Linked DNA regions of Kaistia algarum. The main gene of each other region encodes a partner of the protein of the gene in region 2 in a complex. Links are inferred from orthologs where the notes say so. Each region holds a gene or a part of one and is shown on either strand. Other genes may lie near its edges.

The links. Proteins that work in one complex are often made in the same cells at the same time.
Region 1: the proteins of uvrB (region 2) and OSH05_RS20740 are in contact, whole or in part, in a crystal structure (PDB 7EGT), measured with the Thermus thermophilus proteins. The link is inferred for Kaistia algarum from one-to-one orthologs. Residues at the interface, in WP_096411307.1 of Thermus thermophilus: Glu23, Leu25, Arg26, Asp27, Gly28, Glu29, Arg30, Phe31, Arg55, Glu326, Asp327, Phe328, Glu379, Ser382, Gln383, His398, Gly400, Arg401; in WP_096412145.1 of Thermus thermophilus: His654, Arg656, Phe657, Gln666, Asp668, Glu669, Lys680, Arg681, Leu682, Ser683, Lys685, Tyr686, Ala687.

Annotation. Positions count from the first base shown.
Region 1 is NZ_JAPKNJ010000003.1:526,304-529,814, reverse strand. What follows is about bases 382-3,362. They hold OSH05_RS20740 (ATP-dependent helicase), read left to right. Parts: upstream 382-682; coding sequence 683-3,043; downstream 3,044-3,362. Other genes in these bases: OSH05_RS20735 (sulfatase-like hydrolase/transferase), read left to right, coding at 3,245-3,362; OSH05_RS20745 (GlsB/YeaQ/YmgE family stress response membrane protein), read right to left, coding at 382-472. Outside these bases: OSH05_RS20750 (FAD-binding oxidoreductase), read right to left, coding at 1-50; more of OSH05_RS20745, read right to left, coding at 215-381; more of OSH05_RS20735, read left to right, coding at 3,363-3,511. UniProt on the Escherichia coli protein: A helicase with DNA-dependent ATPase activity. Unwinds DNA duplexes with 3'-5' polarity. Translocates on single-stranded DNA with 3'-5' polarity. Initiates unwinding more efficiently from a nicked substrate than double-stranded DNA.
Region 2 is NZ_JAPKNJ010000003.1:171,562-175,473, forward strand. Bases 329-3,710 are described here. They hold uvrB (excinuclease ABC subunit UvrB), read left to right. Parts: upstream 329-681; coding sequence 682-3,510; downstream 3,511-3,710. Other genes in these bases: parA (ParA family partition ATPase), read right to left, coding at 329-504. Also shown: more of parA, read right to left, coding at 1-328; OSH05_RS19160 (glycoside hydrolase family 25 protein), read left to right, coding at 3,852-3,912. UniProt on the Escherichia coli protein: The UvrABC repair system catalyzes the recognition and processing of DNA lesions. A damage recognition complex composed of 2 UvrA and 2 UvrB subunits scans DNA for abnormalities.

The DNA.
Region 1 (3,511 bases), 350 kb from region 2 along the record:
AGCCCATCCTCGCCACGCCCGCTATCCTTGCGCAGCGCCGAAACAACCATTGCCTATGCCTCCGCTGAAATTCGCGGCCGCCGGCCACGCGAAGGGCAAGGTAGCAAAACCATCCTGCTGCGCCAAAGACTTCCTCGACTTTTCCGCTTGCGTCGAAGGGTCCTGACGCGCTCCGCCCCCGGGCGCGGGCGGAGCGAACCATAAAAGCGGAGCCTCAGGCGGCTCGGCGGACGAAACGCAACAGGACAAGCACGATGATCGCACCGATCGCCGCCGCGATGATCGAGCCTATGATGCCGCCGCCGAGACTGATTCCAAGGGTCGGAAACAGCCAGCTGGCGACAAGCGCGCCAATGATTCCAACGATGATGTTGCCGATGAGGCCGAAGCCGGCGCCCTTGACGATCTGGCCGGCGAGCCAGCCCGCGATCGCGCCGATGATGATTGCAATGACGAGCCCCGTGAGGTCCATGCGCAGTCCTCCTTGTAACGAATCGCTCTCCAAGCGGGCGAAACGCCATGAAAGAGTTCGCCTGCTGCGACAAATCGTCAAGGCAATCGGCTTGCCGGCGAAGGGGCGTCCCGCCACGACGGGGACGAAATCGCCGCAAAGCTGGAACCGAAGCGGCGCTCGGTCCATATTTGTTCTCATGAATCTTTCTTCGAATCGACTGCAGCGCTGATGGCATCCTCCTCCGATCCCTCCGCGCCCGGCATCCGCCCCGGCGGCATAGCAGCCCGGGCGCTCGGCGCGCGCGCGCCGGCCGCTGCGCCTGACTATGTCGTGCGGCTCAACCCCGAACAGCGCCTCGCCGTCGAGACGACGGAGGGTCCCGTCCTGGTGCTCGCCGGCGCGGGCACGGGCAAGACGCGCGTGCTGACGACGCGGATCGCCCATATCCTCGCCAGCCAGAAGGCGTGGCCGAGCCAGATCCTCGCCGTCACCTTCACCAACAAGGCGGCGCGCGAGATGCGCCATCGCATCGGCGATTTGATCGGACCCTCGGTCGAGGGCATGAACTGGCTGGGCACGTTCCACTCTATCGGCGTCAAGATCCTGCGCCGCCACGCCGAACTCGTCGGCCTCAAGTCGAACTTCACCATCCTCGACACCGACGACCAGGTCCGGCTGATGAAGCAGGTGATCCAGGCCGAGGGCATCGACGAAAAGCGCTGGCCTGCCAAGCAGTTGGCCGGTCTTATTGATTCGTGGAAAAACCGCGGTCTGATACCGAAGGATGTTCCGCCCGGCGAAGGCGGTGGCTTTGCTGCCGGCAAGGGCGTCCGGCTTTATGCCGCCTATCAGGAGCGGCTCAAGGTCCTCAACGCCTGCGATTTCGGCGATCTGCTGCTCGAGAATCTGCGCCTGTTTCGCGAGCATCCTGACGTACTCAAGGAATATCACGAGCGCTTCCGCTACATGCTGGTCGACGAATACCAGGACACCAACGTCGCCCAATATCTCTGGCTGCGGCTGCTGGCGCAGGGGCGGCGCAACATTTGTTGCGTCGGCGACGACGACCAGTCGATCTATGGCTGGCGCGGCGCCGAGGTCGACAACATCCTGCGCTTCGAGAAGGATTTTCCGGGCGCCGTCGTCATCCGCCTCGAACGCAATTACCGCTCGACCGGCCATATCCTCGGCGCGGCCTCGCATCTGATCGCCCACAATGAGGGCCGGCTCGGCAAGACGCTGTTCACGGACGCGAATGATCCCGACGCCGCCAAGGTGCAGGTCGCCTCATCCTGGGATTCGGAAGAGGAGGCGCGCGCCATCGGCGAGGAGATCGAGGCGCTGCAGAAGAACGGTCATGCGCTGAACGAGATGGCGATCCTGGTGCGCGCCTCGTTCCAGATGCGCTCATTCGAAGACCGCTTCATCACTCTCGGTCTCCCCTACCGCGTCATCGGCGGCCCGCGCTTCTATGAGCGCGCCGAGATCCGCGACGCGCTGGCCTATTTCCGCATCGTCGTGCAGCCGGCCGACGACCTCGCCTTCGAGCGCATCGTCAACACGCCGCGCCGCGGCATCGGCGAGACGACGGTACGCCTGCTCTATGACCACGCCCGCTCGCGCCAGATTCCGATCGTGCAGGCAGCCGAGGAACTGACGCAGACTTCCGAAATCGCTGCTAGAACGCGCACGGCGCTGCGCGACCTCATCGCCTCGATCGCGCGCTGGCGCTCCAACCTTGGTGCGATCAAGCACACGCAGCTCGCCGAGACGATCCTGGACGAGAGCGGATACACGGAGATGTGGCAGCAGGACCGCTCCGCCGATGCGCCGGGGCGGCTGGAGAACCTGAAAGAGCTGATCCGCTCGATGGACGAATTCGAGTCGCTCGAAGCCTTCCTGGAGCACATCGCGCTCGTGATGGACCGGGATTCGGCCGAGAACAACGATTCCGTCTCGATCATGACGCTGCATTCGGCCAAGGGTCTCGAATTCGAGACGGTCTTCCTGCCCGGCTGGGAGGAAGGACTCTTCCCCCACCAGCGCGCCCTCGATGAGAGCGGCCGAGCCGGCCTCGAGGAAGAGCGCCGCCTCGCCTATGTCGGCATCACAAGGGCGAAGAAGCGCGCGCTGATCTGGTTCGCCTCGAACCGCCGTATCCACGGCCTCTGGCAATCCAATGTCCCCTCGCGCTTCCTCGACGAATTGCCAGAGAAGCACGTCGCGGTCGTCGAGCAGACATCGAGCTATGGCGGCTACAATGTCGGCGGCGTCGGCAACTACGGCGCCAGCCGGTTCGACCGCGCCGACCCCTTCGCCAACACCTATTCGACCCCCGGCTGGCAGCGCGCCCAGAAGAACCGCACGGCCGGCACCAAAAGCCAGTCCTATTCAGCCTCCCGGATGATCGAAGGCGAACTCATCGCCAAATCGACCACACCGCAATCCGACTATTCGGTCGGCGAGCGCGTCTTCCACCAGAAATTCGGCTATGGCGCGATCACCGAGATCGAAGGCAACAAGCTGACGGTAGATTTCGAAAAGGCAGGGACGAAGAAGGTGGTGGATAGTTTTGTTACGCGGGGGTGAGGCGTGGTCGTGCTGGACCCGCACTGTCGACTTGGCTTTATGATCCGTTCCTGGTTGTGGCCCAGGAGACCTAGGCTACCAAATGTCTGTCTTCGAAGGGCGCAGCCTGATCGCTAGAGACTCGTCAACTTGACGTCCTGCAGTTGAATAGACGGTCAATCTGTGAATAGCTCTGTGCTTCGGCTTCCTCGGGGGGATGGAATGCGGGCACTGAGTGCTGCACTATTATTGCTTTTTATTACCAGCGCTTGGGCAGTTCCGTTTTTAGACATTCTGTCTTATGGATGGCTTTTGTGCGCAGGATACGCATCCGTCATCCTACTTCTAGCTCCTGTCGGACTTTCATTAGGGCTTCTATGTATCGGAGGTGCCCTTGTTGCTTTTCTTGTATTTACGAACGACATCAAAATCGACCGGACGCATCTTCCGTTAACTTTCACAGATCTTAGAATTTCTTTCGACAATCCT
Region 2 (3,912 bases):
GGCCGTCAGTGACTCGGCGCCGAGCTCGGCCAGCTTGGCGATCAGCTGCGCGGTGGTCTGGGCGCGGGATGGTGCGCGGTTGATGACGATCACGGCGGGCGGTCCGCCACGCTCGGCGATTTCCAGCGTCGCCTGGGTCGCCCAGAGGTCGACCGGCGTCGGCTGCACCGGAATGGCAATCAGGTCGGCCGATTCGATGACATTGCGCGCTTCGAGGTCCGAGCGCGGCGGCATGTCGATCAGCACGAGGTCATGGTCGCGGGCGAGGCTGCGCGCCTCGCGCTTGGCGCCCCAGCCGCTGGCGGTGCGCAGGATCAGGCCGGTGGCGTCCTCACCCACGCGCCGTTCGCGGATCTCGAACCATTGGCCGAGACTGCCCTGTGGATCGACATCGAGGATGGCGACCCGAAGCTTCCTGGAAAAGGCGACGGCCAGATGGGCCGCGAGAGTCGTCTTGCCCGAGCCGCCCTTCTGCTGCGCGATTACCAGAGTTCTACCGGTCAAATTCTCATCCGTCCGACATCCATTCGCCGCCGCAACGAGGTATCTCCGGGTTGCAATGCAGCATCCTACAGAATGTCGGCGCCTCCGTCTGCCCGTAAAGGCCGAGTGTCCGCGCCGGACGCAAATCTTCGCGGCCGACCCTTCAAATCGGCAATGACTCGTTCTACTTTCGTACCCATGGCCAAACGTCCTCCATCTCCCGGTTTCGGCGAAGCGCCGCAGGCTTCCTTTGAAGGCGAGGCGCTCTCGGGCAACATCGCCGACTGGATCGACGAGATCGCCCGCGCGGCCGATTCCGAGCCGATCGCGCCGAAGCCGAAACGGGCGCCGCGGGCGCGCGGCGAGCGCATGCAGCTCGTCGATTTGCCGGTCGATGCCGGCAAGAAGCCGAAGAAGAAGGCCGGCGAGGCGCAGACGACACATAAGTCCAGCCGCGGGACCTCGATTGGCATTGCCGGTTCGGCGCGCGAGCGCGCGGCCAGCGGATTGATGCCGGTTTCCGGTCTCGACATCGGGCTTGAGGAGGCGGAAGCCGTCGGCAGCCTCGCTTCGTCCTCGGTGACGGCAACGGTGGCGGCGCTGACGGCGCTGATCGAGACCGGGCGCAAGGAAATCGGCGACAAGACCTGGGTGCCGCACCGCCCGCCGCGCCCGGAGAAATCGGAAGGCGGCCAACCCTTCAAGATCGTTTCCGATTTCGAGCCGCGCGGTGACCAGCCGACGGCTATCCGCGACCTGGTCGGCGGCATCGCCGAGCAGGAGCGCGACCAGGTGCTGCTCGGCGTCACTGGCTCGGGCAAGACTTTCACCATGGCCAAGGTGATCGAGGAGACGCAGCGCCCGGCGCTGATCCTGGCGCCGAACAAGACGCTGGCGGCGCAGCTCTATGGCGAGTTCAAGTCGTTCTTCCCGGACAATGCCGTGGAGTACTTCGTCTCCTATTACGACTACTATCAGCCCGAGGCTTATGTGCCGCGAACCGATACCTTCATTGAAAAGGAATCGTCGGTAAACGAACAGATCGACCGCATGCGCCATTCGGCGACGCGATCGCTGCTGGAGCGCGACGACGTCATCATCGTCGCCTCGGTGTCGTGCATCTACGGTATCGGCTCGGTCGAGACCTATACGGCGATGACCTTCGGCATCGAGGTCGGCGAAAAGCTCGACCAGCGGCAATTGCTCGCCGATCTCGTGGCCCTGCAATACAAGCGGCAGGACCTGAACTTCGTCCGTGGTTCTTTCCGCGTGCGCGGCGATACGGTCGAGATCTTTCCGGCCCATCTGGAGGATCGCGCCTGGAGGATCTCCCTGTTCGGCGACGAGGTCGAGAGCATCACCGAGTTCGATCCGCTGACCGGTACCAAGACGTCCGAGCTGAAATTCGTCAAGGTCTACGCCAACTCCCACTATGTGACGCCGAAGCCGACGCTCGCCCAGGCGATCCAGTCGATCAAGACCGAGCTGCGCGGGCGTCTGGCCGAACTGGAAGCCGCCGGGCGGTTGCTGGAAGCGCAGCGGCTGGAGCAGCGCTGCCGCTTCGATATCGAGATGATCGAGGCGACGGGTTCCTGCGCTGGCATCGAGAATTATTCGCGCTATCTGACCGGCCGCCTGCCGGGCGAGCCACCGCCGACCCTGTTCGAATATCTTCCCGACAATGCGCTCGTCTTCACCGATGAGAGCCATGTCACGATCCCGCAGATCGGCGGCATGTATCGCGGCGACTTTCGGCGCAAGGCGACCTTGGCGGAATATGGTTTCCGCCTGCCGTCCTGCATGGATAACCGGCCGCTACGCTTCGAGGAATGGGACGCGATGCGTCCGCAGACCGTCCATGTCTCGGCGACGCCGGGCGGCTGGGAAATGGACGCGACCGGCGGCGTCTTCGTCGAGCAGGTCATCCGCCCGACCGGTCTGATCGATCCGCCGGTCGAGATCCGGCCTGCCAAGAGCCAGGTCGATGATCTGCTGGGCGAGGTGCGCGAGGTCGCGAAGAAGGGCTATCGCACGCTCGTCACGACGCTGACCAAGCGCATGGCCGAGGATCTGACCGAATATCTGCACGAGAATGGCGTCCGCGTCCGCTACATGCATTCCGACGTCGATACGCTGGAGCGGATCGAGATCATCCGCGATCTGCGGCTCGGTGCCTTCGACGTGCTGATCGGCATCAATCTACTGCGCGAGGGCCTCGACATTCCCGAATGCGCGTTGGTGGCGATCCTGGATGCCGACAAGGAAGGCTTCCTGCGTTCCGAGACGTCGCTGATCCAGACGATCGGCCGCGCGGCACGCAATGTCGACGGCAAGGTCGTGCTGTATGCCGATCACATCACCGGCTCGATGGAGCGGGCGATGGCCGAGACGGCACGACGGCGCGAGCGGCAGACGGCCTATAATGTCGAGCACGGCATCACGCCGGAATCGGTCAAGAAGTCGATCGGCGACATCATGGCCTCGGTCTATGAGCAGGACCATGTGACCGTCGATGCCGGCCTCGCCGATGCGCCGATGATCGGCAACAATCTGAAGGCGCATCTCGGCGATCTCGAAAAGCGCATGCGCGAAGCGGCGATGAACCTCGAATTCGAGACCGCGGCGCGGCTGCGCGACGAGATCAAGCGGCTCAAAGAGACCGAACTTGCGATCGCCGACGATCCGCTGGCGCGCCAGTCTGCGATCGACGACCGCACCGGCGGCTATCAGGGCGAGAAGAAATATGGCCGTGCCGCCAACCTGCCGCCGGAACCGTCAAGCCGTGCCCGCAAGAACGATCTGAACGAGATGACGGTGAAGAGGACCGAAATCCCCGCCGGCACCCGCGCGCGCAAGCCGACGCTCGACGAGATGGGCGAAAGCTCGAACATGACGAGCAAGGCCGCCGACGAGCATGAACGCCCGCAGCGTCCCGACCCGATGACGACCAATCACCGACCGGGCGGCAGGTCGATCGGCGGGCGGGCGGGGAGCCATGCGGGGAAGAAGGGACCGAAGCGACGGTAGGGGTGGGGCACGCGATCTCTGCCCCTGCCACCAGCTCCTAACAGTCGTTCCAGCGTCTGGACGCCACACTATTTTGTCGTGCCCGGCCGGAACTTTAGGTTGGCGCTTCAGCAACCCTTCTTCGCGATCGTCTGGTCCGCCGCTTCTTGAGTTGAGCATGGCTGCTCACAACAGCCTGCTACGACATGCGACGGCTACCGGGTGCAGGCTAGAAGCGGCAAGCCGAAGACGAGCCCGCTCAGAGTCTCGATAGGAAAATACTCGTCAAAAGAGTATTTGTTGACGTTACAATTTTTAGGAGCAGACTGCCGAGGCGTGTTGAACGCTTCGGGAGGGTGCTCATGGTCGCTGGAAGCAACGTCGTCGTAGACATTTCCCATCACAATGGCCCGGTTGGCTTTG